DNA from 3 places in the Rouxiella sp. WC2420 genome. Region 2 is predicted to be linked to each of the others. Evidence: predicted binding sites of a transcription regulator. Region 2 holds the regulator's gene; each other region holds the start of a gene.
What was found. The regulator CRP, encoded in region 2, controls carbon source genes, mostly activating them, when cyclic AMP is high. The targets are predictions, from matches to a motif close to ATGTGANNNNNNTCACAT.
Positions count from the first base shown of each region.

Region 1: a site for CRP is predicted at 1,701-1,718, ahead of msrB (peptide-methionine (R)-S-oxide reductase MsrB). Genes of this name have one in related genera too.
Region 3: a site for CRP is predicted at 2,256-2,273, ahead of cdd (cytidine deaminase). Genes of this name have one in related genera too.

Region 1 covers NZ_CP165628.1:2,865,493-2,869,735, forward strand. Annotated here, with positions in the region: gene AB3G37_RS13015 (GMC family oxidoreductase) at 1-635, shown strand, start outside; gene AB3G37_RS13020 (YeaC family protein) at 745-1,014, opposite strand; gene msrB (peptide-methionine (R)-S-oxide reductase MsrB) at 1,164-1,577, opposite strand; gene gapA (glyceraldehyde-3-phosphate dehydrogenase) at 1,925-2,923, shown strand; gene AB3G37_RS13035 (D-hexose-6-phosphate mutarotase) at 3,081-3,947, shown strand; gene AB3G37_RS13040 (aldo/keto reductase) at 4,064-4,243, opposite strand, start outside.
Region 2 covers NZ_CP165628.1:340,771-345,013, reverse strand. Annotated here, with positions in the region: gene AB3G37_RS01600 (MFS transporter) at 1-415, opposite strand, end outside; gene AB3G37_RS01595 (LysR substrate-binding domain-containing protein) at 606-1,514, shown strand; gene AB3G37_RS01590 (OsmC family protein) at 1,539-1,949, opposite strand; gene crp (cAMP-activated global transcriptional regulator CRP) at 2,297-2,929, shown strand; gene AB3G37_RS01580 (YccS/YhfK family putative transporter) at 2,990-4,243, shown strand, end outside.
Region 3 covers NZ_CP165628.1:3,800,158-3,804,400, reverse strand. Annotated here, with positions in the region: gene AB3G37_RS17650 (NAD-dependent malic enzyme) at 1-1,079, opposite strand, end outside; gene cdd (cytidine deaminase) at 1,314-2,198, opposite strand; gene artM (arginine ABC transporter permease ArtM) at 2,479-3,147, opposite strand; gene artQ (arginine ABC transporter permease ArtQ) at 3,147-3,863, opposite strand; gene artJ (arginine ABC transporter substrate-binding protein) at 3,875-4,243, opposite strand, start outside.

The DNA.
Region 1 (4,243 bases), 2.5 Mb from region 2:
TGAAGGAGGATGTCTGGCCGGGTCAGGGGCCGACCGAGCTGCTGGTGTATCTAAACAATCGCGACGGTGAGTTTCGCAAAGATTTTCCGAGTTATAAAACCAAGGTGCGAAATACCGTACCCACCTCGGATTTTGCTTCGGCGCTGATCGCCAAGGGAATTTTGGGATCGAAACTGGATGAAGAACTGCGTCGCCAGTCGGCTCGTTCGCTCAATTTTGCCGTTGATTTAGAAACGCTGCCTTTGCCAGAAAATCGTATTGTGCCGAGCAAGACCAAAACTGACGGCATTGGATTGCCAGTGCCTGAAATCTATTACAGCGTCACGGATTATTGGCAGGCGGGTAAAGAAGCGGCACTCAAGGATTTCGACAAAATTGCCACCTTGCTGAACGCCGAGGTCCTTAAAATTGATACCAGTTATCAGGACAGGCAGCACATTATGGGCACCACCATTATGGGCGATGATGCGACAAACTCCGTCGTGAACAGTGATTGCCAGACCCACGATCATCCCAATCTGTTTATTGCCGGGACCTCAGTCATGCCTTCAACCTCTTGTATGAACCCGACGTTAACCGGCGCTGCGCTGAGTTTGCGGTTGGCAGACCATATGTTGAAGGTGATGAAGGTTTAACAATAAAAGGATTATAGATTGAGGAGTCAGAAACTTTAGCCCTGCTCATCTGAAGATAAAACGCTGATAATCCAACGACCTGAGATTCATCAGGTCGTTGATAATACTTTTACTCTGGCTTGATGCGGATCAGATCATCTTTAAACTGCTGCTTAAGCTCTTGCTTGCTCTTGGTCACGATTTGCCCGTCGGTGCCTACCGTCATGTGCTGGGCATCGACATTGTGACGCGCCTGATAAAGCATCACCACTTGCAGGCTGTGCTCTTTCTGTTGTTCGGTGAGACGAACACCGTCAGGCCATTTACCCAGCTCAACCGCCAATGCCAAACGCTGATAAATTTCCGGCGTCATGACGTCAACCAGTTCACGGATTTCCATTGCAAACTCTCCTGCCTAACAGAAAATTTAATCAAATTATTCAAGATGGATGAATAATGAGCTGAATCGATTTTGTTAAAATTTATTTAAAAAAATAGCTTTCGAATAACTCACCGATTATTTATCCGAAAAGTGATCTTTTAGACTAATCAGCCTGCGATTTTATCGCCGTTTTCGCCATCGATAAAACTCATTGATGCCGAATTCACACAGTAACGGTCACCGGTAGGCTCTGGGCCGTCAGGGAAAACGTGGCCAAGATGCGCGTCACAGTTGGCACAGCGGATTTCAACGCGCTCCATGCCGTGCGTATTATCAGTGAGATAATTGATAGCATCGTGAGTCACCGGCTGGTAGAAGCTCGGCCAGCCGCAGCCGGAATCGTATTTGGTGTCCGAGAAAAACAGTGGCGTGTTGCAAACCAGGCAATGGTAAATCCCATCGCGCTTGTTGTGCAGCAGTTTGCCGGTGTAAGGACGTTCGGTGCCGCGTTCTTGCGTCACATACTTTTGAATATCAGTAAGTTGTGGATTTTCGGGTGTATCTTTGAATTCATTGGCCATAGTTGCCGTTCTCTTCGAGATAATAAAATCAACTAAAATAACAGCTAATAATAACAAAAAAGTAACAACGAGTCAGCCGGTTTTGGCTTAAACTCTATGCCATTGGTGCGGGGCTCAGAACATGTGTGACTGTGATCACATATTTGATTGAGGAGAGTTTAAACCTCGCCATTTGGCCCCAATATGCGTAACAGCTGATTTAGAAACGGAACGTACAATAAGCGAGCAATCGTGGTTGCAATGATTGACCTACGGCAACAATTGACACGATTCCGCTTGACGCTCACCAAGGTTTTTGTAATTTTACAACCAACCTTTTATTCACTGAAAAATAGCTGGTGGAATATATGACTATCAAAGTAGGTATCAACGGTTTTGGCCGTATCGGCCGTATCGTTTTCCGTGCTGCGCAGGAACGTTCTGACATCGAAATCGTTGCAATCAACGACCTGTTAGATGCGGAATACATGGCGTACATGTTGAAGTATGACTCAACTCACGGTCGTTTCGACGGCACCGTTGAAGTTAAAGACGGTCACTTGGTTGTGAATGGCAAAACCATCCGTTGTACTTCAGAGCGTAATCCAGCTGACCTGAAATGGAATGAAGTGAACGTTGACGTTGTCGCTGAAGCGACCGGTATCTTCCTGACCGACGAAACCGCACGTGCCCACATTACTGCTGGCGCCAAGAAAGTGGTTCTGACTGGTCCATCTAAAGATGACACCCCTATGTTTGTCATGGGCGTTAACCACAACTCTTACGATGGTCAGGAAATCGTTTCCAACGCTTCTTGTACTACTAACTGCCTGGCACCGCTGGCTAAAGTTATCAACGACAAGTTTGGTATCGTTGAAGCTCTGATGACCACTGTTCACGCAACTACCGCTACTCAGAAAACTGTTGATGGCCCGTCTCACAAAGACTGGCGCGGCGGCCGCGGCGCATCTCAGAACATCATTCCTTCTTCTACCGGTGCTGCCAAAGCAGTAGGTAAAGTTATCCCGGCTCTGAACGGCAAACTGACTGGTATGGCTTTCCGCGTACCAACTCCTAACGTTTCAGTGGTTGACCTGACTGCACGTCTGGAAAAACCAGCAACTTACAAAGAAATTTGTGCCGAGCTGAAACGCGCTTCAGAAAACGAACTGAAAGGTATTCTGGGCTACACCGAAGATGAAGTTGTTTCTACCGATTTCAACGGCGAAAAACTGACTTCAGTATTCGATGCTAAAGCTGGTATCGCTCTGAACGACAACTTTGTGAAACTGGTTTCCTGGTACGACAACGAAACTGGCTACTCAAATAAAGTTCTGGATCTGATTACTCATATCGCTAACAAATAAGTTTTTGCCACTACGCTTTCATGGGCAACCTGGAAGTTAACGGCAAGCGCTATGGCGAACTGACAGAGGGCGACATTGTGTCGCCCTTTTCTTTTTGGATAAAAATCCGGTCAGTTCCTCCCTGTCTGAGTTCATATACTTTGCATAGGACTTTATAATGACTGAACATCTCTTCTCCCTACCGGTACTAAAACAACTTTCTCCTGCGGTGAGCCAATGTCAAATGGCAGAGCTGCCAGTGCTGGTTATCACGCATCCGAAAGGACGGGCCGCTATCGCTTTACAGGGCGCGCATTTGCTGGCATGGCAACCTACGGGGCAAAAACCGGTCATCTGGCTGAGCAGTGAAACTGCTTTCGAACCAGGAACTGCAATTCGCGGCGGAGTGCCGGTCTGTTGGCCGTGGTTTGGTCCGGCGGGTAAACCATCGCACGGTTTTGCGCGCAATCTGCCTTGGCAGCTCACCGCACAAAGCGAAACTGACGAGTCGGTCAAACTCACCCTGACTTTGAAAGACAGCGAAGAAACGCGCAAGCACTGGCCACACGCCTTTACTCTGCACGCGCACTTCACTCTGGGTGATCAATGCCACATCGAGCTTGAGTCGCACGGTGATTTTGAGACCACCAGCGCGCTGCACGCCTATTTTGAAATCGGCGATATTAGCCATGTGTCTGTTGAAGGTCTGGGTAAACCTTACATTGATAAAGTGTTGGGCGGGGAAAAAGCGGTGCTGACTGGCGCGTTGACTTTCGATGGCGAAACCGATCGCATCTTTGTCGAGCCTGAAGCCGAAAGCCTGATCGTTGATCCGGTTTTCAAACGCAAGCTTCGCGTTAAACATCATGGTAATAGCGACGTGGTGAGCTGGAATCCAGGCGCCAAAAACTCGGCATCAATGAAAGACATGGCAGACGACGGTTACAAAACCATGGTTTGCGTTGAAACAGCCGCGGTTTCACATTCACAGATCAGCACTGAATCGGCTCCGGCGCGTTTATCGATCACTTTCGAAATCGAGTAGCCCTGTTAATCAATCATTGATCAACCAATCGCTTTCGCAGACGAAAATATTAAAGGGACGGCCTAGGCTGTCCCTTTATTTTGATTCAAACTAGATGCAGCGAATAAGCGTTTTGATCAAACGATGTCGAGGGATGTTTTATGACTAGGCGGCGGAAATGCATGATCGATAAGCGCAATTTCTTCTGGCGTCAATTTCAGGGTTAATGCTGCGGCGTTGTCGTTGATATGATCAGGCTGAACGGCTTTCGGAATGGCAATCACATTGTCCCAACGTGTTACCCAAGCCAGGGCAAT
Region 2 (4,243 bases):
AAGACAACAAAATCGATTGAGCAAAGGTGCGTTGTTCGAGAGCAAAGTTGGCTACTACCGACTTGGCGCAGGAGGTGGGATAACCGGAATGCCCTATTCCCGACAAGAAACGGAAAGTGACTAACAGCCCCAGTCCGAATCCCAGCAGGCCAAAACACAGGGCAAAACCGCCGAGCAAAGTCAGTGAACAGGCGAGCACTTTCTTGTAACCAAAACGATCGTTGAGCCAGCCAGAGGGGATCTGGAACAGTGAATAAGCTAAAAAGAACATGCCGGTGATATATCCCAGCTGTTGGGGCGGTAAATTAAACTCGCGAGAGATAGGCAACAGCGCAAAACCGATGACTGTCTTGTCGAGATAAACCAGAACATAACCAAAAAACAGTAAGAAAATCATTAGCGAACGATTTTTCATAACTGATATCCTCAAATGTTATATCCCAGTAGCCACCCCTGACCTGAGAAGAGAAACGCTCTTGCTTTGATTTATTTTTATGTTTTTATAACAGTGATTTACTGTCTGCTTAAAAACCTAGCAGTTTTATTTCACAGCCATAAGATGTAATTTTTTACTGGGTGATGCTTTTTACTGATAGGGGTATGCGATGAAATATTTGCCGAAGCTGCAACAGCTGAAGGTTTTTCAGCAGGTTATCCAAAGTGGCAGCATTCGTGGTGCAGCAAGAGCCATGAATCAATCGCAGCCTGCGGTTAGCCGCACGTTGCGCGAGCTGGAGCAAATTCTCGATACTCAGCTGATCGTGCGCGGTTCTCAAGGGATGACGCTGACCGAAACCGGGCGCGCCTTTTCCCAACGAATGCAGTTTATTTTGCAAGAGCTAGAGCGCGCCGCCGATGAAATCCAGCAGATTAATCAGTATTCGCAGGGCTCGGTGGCGGTAGGATTTTCTTCACTGCTGGCTCTGACTATTTTCCCGGCTCTTGCCAGTGAATTCGCTGCGAAATACCCGCAGGCCAAGCTGCACATCAAGGAAACCCAGCTTTCAACCCTGCTTCCTGCCCTGCGTGAAGGGCGTCTGGATTTCGCCATCGGCACGCTGGGGCCGGGGCTGCCGATAGAAGATATGGTGGTTGAACCGCTGTTCAACGCGCCTTTTTGTATTATTGCCCGTAAACAGCACCCGCTGGCACTGGCCACGTCGTTGAATCAGTTGAAAGAGGCAAGCTGGCTGCTGCCGGAAACCGATATGGGCTATTACCAGCAACTTGCAGCGCTATTGGAGGAGCATGGCTGCCATGCCGGACAATCGCCGATCCGCACTGATTCGTTGATCAGTGGGCTAATGATGATGCTAAATGCCGATTATCTTTCTGTGGTGGGCAATGCAATGGCAACGCCGTTTTTCCTCGAAGACAAGCTGTGCCGCCTGCCGATCGACAGTCTGCCGAACGCGCAATACTGTTTGGTATACTCACAAAAAACGCCGCTAACCTTAACGGCGCGGCGTTTTCTGGATTTACTCCGTGTTCACTGCCAGCGTTTTGCGTGGTAGGGATGGAGGTCGTGCTTGCGCAGATTACTCTTGTGAGTCAATCACTTCAAAGCTGTGGGTAATGGTCGCCGCCTTGCCCAGCATCAGTGACACTGAACAGTATTTCTCTGCCGACAGTGTTACCGCGCGCTCAACCACTTTATCGGTCAAATCTTTACCAGTGACGATAAAATGCAGATTGATGTGAGTGAACAGTCGCGGCGCTTCTTCACGGCGCTCAGAGGTCAGTTTGACTTCACAGCCAACAATCTCGTTGCGCCCTTTTTGCAGAATCGACACCACGTCAATGGCGCTGCATCCGCCTGCCGACATCAGCAACATCTCCATCGGACTTGGCGATTTATCACCCGCATTGCCATCCATTAAAATCTGATGGCCTGAGGCCGACTCACCCAGAAATGTTAAACCTTCAACCCATTTTACCCGTGCCTGCATGTGAATTTCTCCGCTCATAATTTTTAAAATAGACTACCCTTTACCCCCGAAACTGGCAACGTAACTCGATCCGCGTCATGCTGAAGCGAGACAACACAAGACACGTCTGCAAACCTGTGCTACAAACAAAGCCGAAAGAAACTTTCCAACAAGTTGCGGCTAGGTTTTTTAGGTGTTAACAGGATAACCTTGGTGATAATGGCAAATTACAGCTTAAATCACTCCACCTGCCGCTTGCAGCATTGCTGGTCAGTTCATATGCTAAAAGAGCGCGAAGTAAAAAATCGCCGAACAGGGATTTCAAAGCCCTGTGATTTTGGGCAGCGATAATAAGAGGATAATAGCTAATGGTTCTCGGCAAGCCACAAACAGACCCTACTCTCGAATGGTTCCTGTCTCATTGTCATATACATAAGTATCCATCTAAAAGTACGCTGATTCACCAAGGTGAAAAAGCCGAAACGCTTTACTACATCGTGAAAGGTTCGGTTGCCGTTCTGATCAAAGATGAAGAAGGCAAAGAAATGATACTTTCCTACCTTAACCAAGGTGACTTCATCGGCGAGCTGGGACTCTTCGAAGAAGGTCAGGAACGTAGTGCATGGGTCAGGGCGAAAACTGCCTGTGAAGTGGCAGAAATTTCCTACAAGAAGTTCCGCCAGCTGATCCAGGTTAATCCAGATATTCTGATGCGCCTGTCCGCACAGATGGCAAGCCGACTGCAGATAACTTCCGAGAAAGTGGGTAACCTCGCCTTCCTGGACGTGACCGGTCGCATTGCACAAACTCTGCTGAATCTGGCTAAACAGCCGGATGCCATGACTCACCCGGATGGTATGCAGATCAAGATTACCCGTCAGGAAATCGGTCAGATAGTCGGCTGTTCACGCGAGACTGTGGGTCGAATTCTAAAAATGCTTGAAGATCAGAGTCTGATTTCAGCACACGGTAAAACGATTGTCGTTTACGGCACTCGCTAATCGTCCTAAAAACGGCGCGGCAGATAACTGTCGCGCCGTTTTTGTTGTATCCTCTCAATTATGACGCTTTGGCGACGAATCTTTTATCACCCTGAAGTTAACTACGCGCTGAGACAAACGCTGGTTCTCTGCCTGCCCATTGCTATCGCCATGCTGTTTGGTCAGTTAAGAATGGGAATGCTGTTCGCGCTGGTCCCTGCCTGCTGCAATATTTCCGGCCTCGACACCCCGCATAAACGTTTTTTCAAACGCCTTGCTGTAGGCGGCTCGCTGTTTGCCGTAAGCAGTGTTCTGCTCCAGTTGATGCTGATTAACTGGCATTGGCCGCTGCCGCTGATCATGCTTGGCCTGACGCTACTGGTTGGCGTGACCGGCGCGATTGGCCCACTACATGCTCGCCTGCTGCCCGGCGCACTGGTAGCGGCGATTTTCACCTTGAGTATGGCGGGCGCGGTGCCGATCTGGCAGGCTCCACTGCTGTTCGTGGTCGGCACGGCGTGGTACGGGCTGTTTAACTGGTTCTGGTTTCGACTCTCTGACGAGCAGCCGATGCGCGAAACTCTCAGCCAGCTTTACCATGAACTGGCCGACTATTTTGAAGCGAAATATAGCCTGCTGACCCAGCACACCGACCCTGAAACCGCGCTGCCGCCGTTGCTTAACCGGCAACAAAAAGTTATCGACCTGATCGCTACCATGTACCAGCAAATTCACATGCTGCCGACCGGCGATCGTCAGCACCACAAGCGACTGCTGCGAAGTTTTCAGGTGGCGCTGGATTTGCAGGAGCATATTACCGTCAGCCTGCATTTACCTTCAGAGGTGCAAAAGCTGGTAGAGGAGAGCCACGCCGAGGCGGTTATCCGCCGTAACGCAAAGATTATCGCGACGCGACTGCGGGTAATAGCCGGAGACATTCTCTATCATCGCCGTTCTGACCGTTTTACCATGGCCAACGAGCTGGCGGCGCTGGAAAAAATCTCCTCCCGCTATCGAGATAATCCGGTTGGCCAATTCTGCTATTACCATTTCAGCCGCATCGCTCGCCTGCTGCGCACCCAGCGCCCGCTGTATCGTCGCGATCTGATGCAAACGCAAAATCGCCTGCCGTTCTGGCCCGCGCTAAAAAGTTATTTATCTTTCAAATCGGCGGCGCTGCGCAATGCTGCACGTTTAGGACTGATTCTGGCGCTGGGCAGCAGTCTGGGGCTATTTTTCAATTTGCCCAAGCCATACTGGATTTTGCTGACTACGCTGCTGGTTAGCCAGAATGGTTATAACGCTACCCGTGTGCGTATCCAGCACCGAGCATTG
Region 3 (4,243 bases), 1.8 Mb from region 2:
TCCGTTTTCTGTACCAGCAGGCTCTGGAAATCCAGCAGGTTAGTCAGCTTGTCGGTGAGCAAGCCAAAACGATCAACCATGAAGATGCGCGCGCGGGCTTCCTCTTCGCTGAGTCCTTCGGATTTCATCTGTGCAACGATTTGTTCGGCGATACCACAGCCAGCAGAACCCGCGCCCAAGAAGGTTACAGTCTGGTCACGCAGTCGGCTTCCGGCCGCGTGGCTGGCTGCCAACAGGCTGCCCACGGTGACCGCAGCAGTGCCCTGAATATCATCGTTAAAGCAGCATAGCTCTTCGCGATAGCGCTTGAGCAGCGGCATAGCGTTCTTTTGTGCAAAATCTTCAAATTGCAAAAGCACATTGGGGAAGCGAACTTTCACTGCCTGAATAAATTGATCAACAAAGTCGGAGTATTCTTCGCCGGTAATTCGCGGGTGTCGCCATCCCATATACAGCGGATCGTTAAGCAGTTGCGGGTTGTTGGTCCCGGCATCCAGCACTACTGGCAGCGTGTAGGCCGGGCTAATCCCGCCACAGGCGGTATAAAGTGACAGCTTGCCGATAGGAATGCCCATGCCGCCGATGCCCTGATCGCCAAGGCCAAGAATGCGTTCGCCGTCGGTAACCACAATCACTTTTACGTGCTGTTTGGTGGCGTTTTGCAGCATGTCATCGATGTGTTCGCGATTTGGATAGGCGATAAACAAGCCACGGGCGCGACGATAAATCTCGGAGAAATGCTCACAGGCTTCACCCACGGTCGGGGTGTAAATCACGGGCATCATCTCGCTTAAATGTTCATCAATCAGGCGATAAAACAGGGTTTCGTTGGTGTCCTGAATATTGCGCAAATAAATGTGTTTATCGATATCGGTTTTGAAATCCTGAAACTGGCGATAGGCACGAGCGGCCTGTTCTTCAATGGTTTCAACCGTTTCAGGCAGCAGGCCGTGCAGGTTGAAATTGGCACGCTCCTCTTGGCTAAACGCGCTGCCTTTGTTCAATAACGGGAATTCCAACAGGATCGGGCCTGCGTGAGGAATATACAGCGGACGCTTACTTTCGTATTCAAGTTCCATTAATTTTTACTCTTCTGGTCTTGGTAGGGGACAGGTGAAGCAAAAGGTCTGAGCAAAGGTCACATTGTTTTTAAAATATGTGTGACAAGGACTTTAGCAGAGGTGAAAGCTCTAACTCAATTTTTTCACAATAATGGGGAGCTGCGTTGATAAACCGTTAATCAATGGAGGAAATGGGAGCCAAGAAATTATGGCCCCTTATTATGAAGGAAATACGAGTGCGGTAATGGAAGGTTAGATTTCGACGTGCTGTAACTGCAAACAGCCCAATGCCGCGAGCGTGGCGCGGGTGGCATCGTGTTGGCTGACCAGCGGATCGTGGCTTTCGACTAGCACGGCCTGTTTAATTCGGGTGCAGTCCTCTCCGCTTAGATTAAGCACGATCAACGCAGCCTGTAAGGGTGGCAAACTTGGGTTAAAGGCGGCGTTTTCAGCATAGCGGCCGGTAAATACCTGACCGCTAAAGCTTTCCAGCGCGATACCGCTATGCGACTGGCTGTAAGGAGCATGGCTCTGATTACAGGCCGTTAGCGCCTGCTGAACCAGCGGAGCGGCGTTGGCAAGCTGATAGCCGTGGTCCACGTCGTCCATCAGCAGTGTCTCAATGGCTAAATCACGCGGGCCGAAGGAATAGGGTAAATACTCGCCGAGGCTGGCAACGGCGCGATCTGGCAGATGGATCTCCAGTTCAGTCCCGCTGTTAAGTTCATTCATAAACTGGCGACAGTGGCCGCAAGGGGTGTAATTAACGGTGATCGACTCCAGCCGTTTTTCTCCGCGCATCCAGGCATGAGTCACGGCAGACTGCTCGGCATGAACGGTTTGCTGCATCGAGGCGCCGCGAAACTCCATATTGGCTCCAAAATACAGGTTACCGCTGACGCCGCGCGCCACGGCACCCACGTAAAATTTGGAAATAGGGGCCACTGAGCAGGCAGCGGCCAGAGGCAGCAACGCAAAAGCTAATGCGGTGTCATCAAGACCAGTTTGCGATTTAATCAGGCTCACCTGCTCGGAGCGCAACATCGCGGGGAAGTCGTCATCACTGAGTATCGGCTCAAGGGCTGATTGCAGATTGGCGGGCAGGCCGGCATAAGCAGCGACAAAACGAGTGTGCATTGAGACATCCTTGATAGCATTACGGAAAGTTATTTTACGAGGCTTTATACGAATTTTGTGTGACTAGCATCACTTTATTTGTGCAATAAATGTAATAAGTATCAGCGATGCGAGATATCTCGCAGGTTTATGGATCTTTCAACCTGTTTTGCGAGTTCATCAGATTGTTCAAATCCGATACAAACATCAGGCTATTCATCGAGAGTACTGAAGTAACGAAGTTGAAGGAGACAAGGCGCGAAATCGAGAGATATTTTTCCGCGCCTTAAAATGACAGCGATTAGTTACGTCTTTCAAACGCCAGCGCGCGACGTTCAATCAGGCGCATCATCAGCGTGAGCAAACCATTGACACAAAGATAAACTACCCCCGCAGCCCCGAACACCATCACATCATAAGTGCGGCCATACATCAGCTGGCTGTGGCCCATGATATCCATCAGTGTAATGGTGTAAGCCAGCGAGGTACTTTTGAACACCAGCACCACTTCATTGGAGTAGGAAGACAGTGCGCGTTTAAAAGCAAAAGGCAGCAAAATGCGCAGCGACGCTTTTCGCGACATCCCCAAAGCCTGGCAAGATTCCCACTGACCGCCCGGAATCGCTCTTACTGCACCGGTAAACAGCTGGGTGGTATAGGCTGCGCTATTAAACGCCAATGCAAACATCGCACACAGCCAGGGTTGTGACAGCATTTCCCACAACCACGGGATAGTGCGGATTGACGGGAACTGCCCCGGACCGTAATAAATCAGGAAGATTTGCACCAGCAGCGGCGTGCCGGTAAACAACGTAATGTAAGCGCGTACTATCGGGCTTAACACCGGCACTTTTAGCGTCAGTACAATAGTAAACAGCAGCGAAAGCAGCAGCGCGACAATCAGCGCGGCTACGGTCAGCGTCAGGCTAGTTTGCAGGCCTTGCAAAACTTCAGGCATATATTGCCACATCAGGAAGCGCTCCGATCAAATCGGGTGGTACGGAGTTCGATGCGTTTTATGACGAACTGACTAAACAAGGTCACTACCAGATAGATAGCCGCCGCGGTCATGTACCAGGTAAACGGCTCCTGAGTGCGGGTGGCAATACTCTTGGTTTGCAGCATCAGGTCATTGACGCTAATCAGTGAAACGAGTGCGGTGTCTTTGAGTAGCACCAGCCATTGATTGCCGAGGCCAGGCAGTGCGTGACGCCACATCTGCGGCATAATCAGCCGGAAGAAAATGGCTACTTTAGTCATTCCCAGCGCCTGACCGGATTCCCATTGACCATGAGGAACCGCTTTTAACGCACCGCGCAACGTTTGCGAGGCGTAGGCAGAATAAAGCAGAGACAGTGCAATCACACCACAGACAAACGGGCTGACTTCAAAATTATCGACTGGCAGTTTAACGGGGATCTGGAACAGATACAGATTGATGTCAAAGCCGTCGGACAGTGTTAGCAGCAGTTGTGAGGAGCCGAAATAGATGAACAGCACCACCAGAATTTCTGGTAGGCCGCGTAAAATTGTCACCCAGGCAGTGCCCAGCCAGCTTAGCGGTTTCCACGGGGATGACTCCCACACGGCAAACAGCATTGCCAGAAACAGGCCCAGGATCAATGCACAAATGGCAAGGCCGACGGTCATACCGGCGGCGCTTAGCAGAGGTTGAAATTCAATCATCGCTATTCAGATTATTGCGTAAACCATTTGGTATACAGCGCTTTGTAAGTGCCGTCTTGTCTGACTTTCGCCAGCGCATCGTTCATTTTTCCCAACAATTCGGTATTGTTCTGACGCACCGCGATGCCTAAACCGCTGCCAAAGTAGCTCTGGTCGGTAATTTTGTCGCCGACTGTACCGAGGCCTGGGTTTTGCTTCAGGAATTCCTGTACTACGGCAGTATCGCCGAATACGGCATCAAGACGACCATTTTTCAGGTCCAGCACTGCATTTTGATAGCTGTCGTAAGGCACAGCAGTGATTTCAGGATGCTTGTCCAGCAGGTATTTCTGATGGGTAGTGCCGTTCTGGATACCTACGCGTTTGCCTTTCAGAGAAGC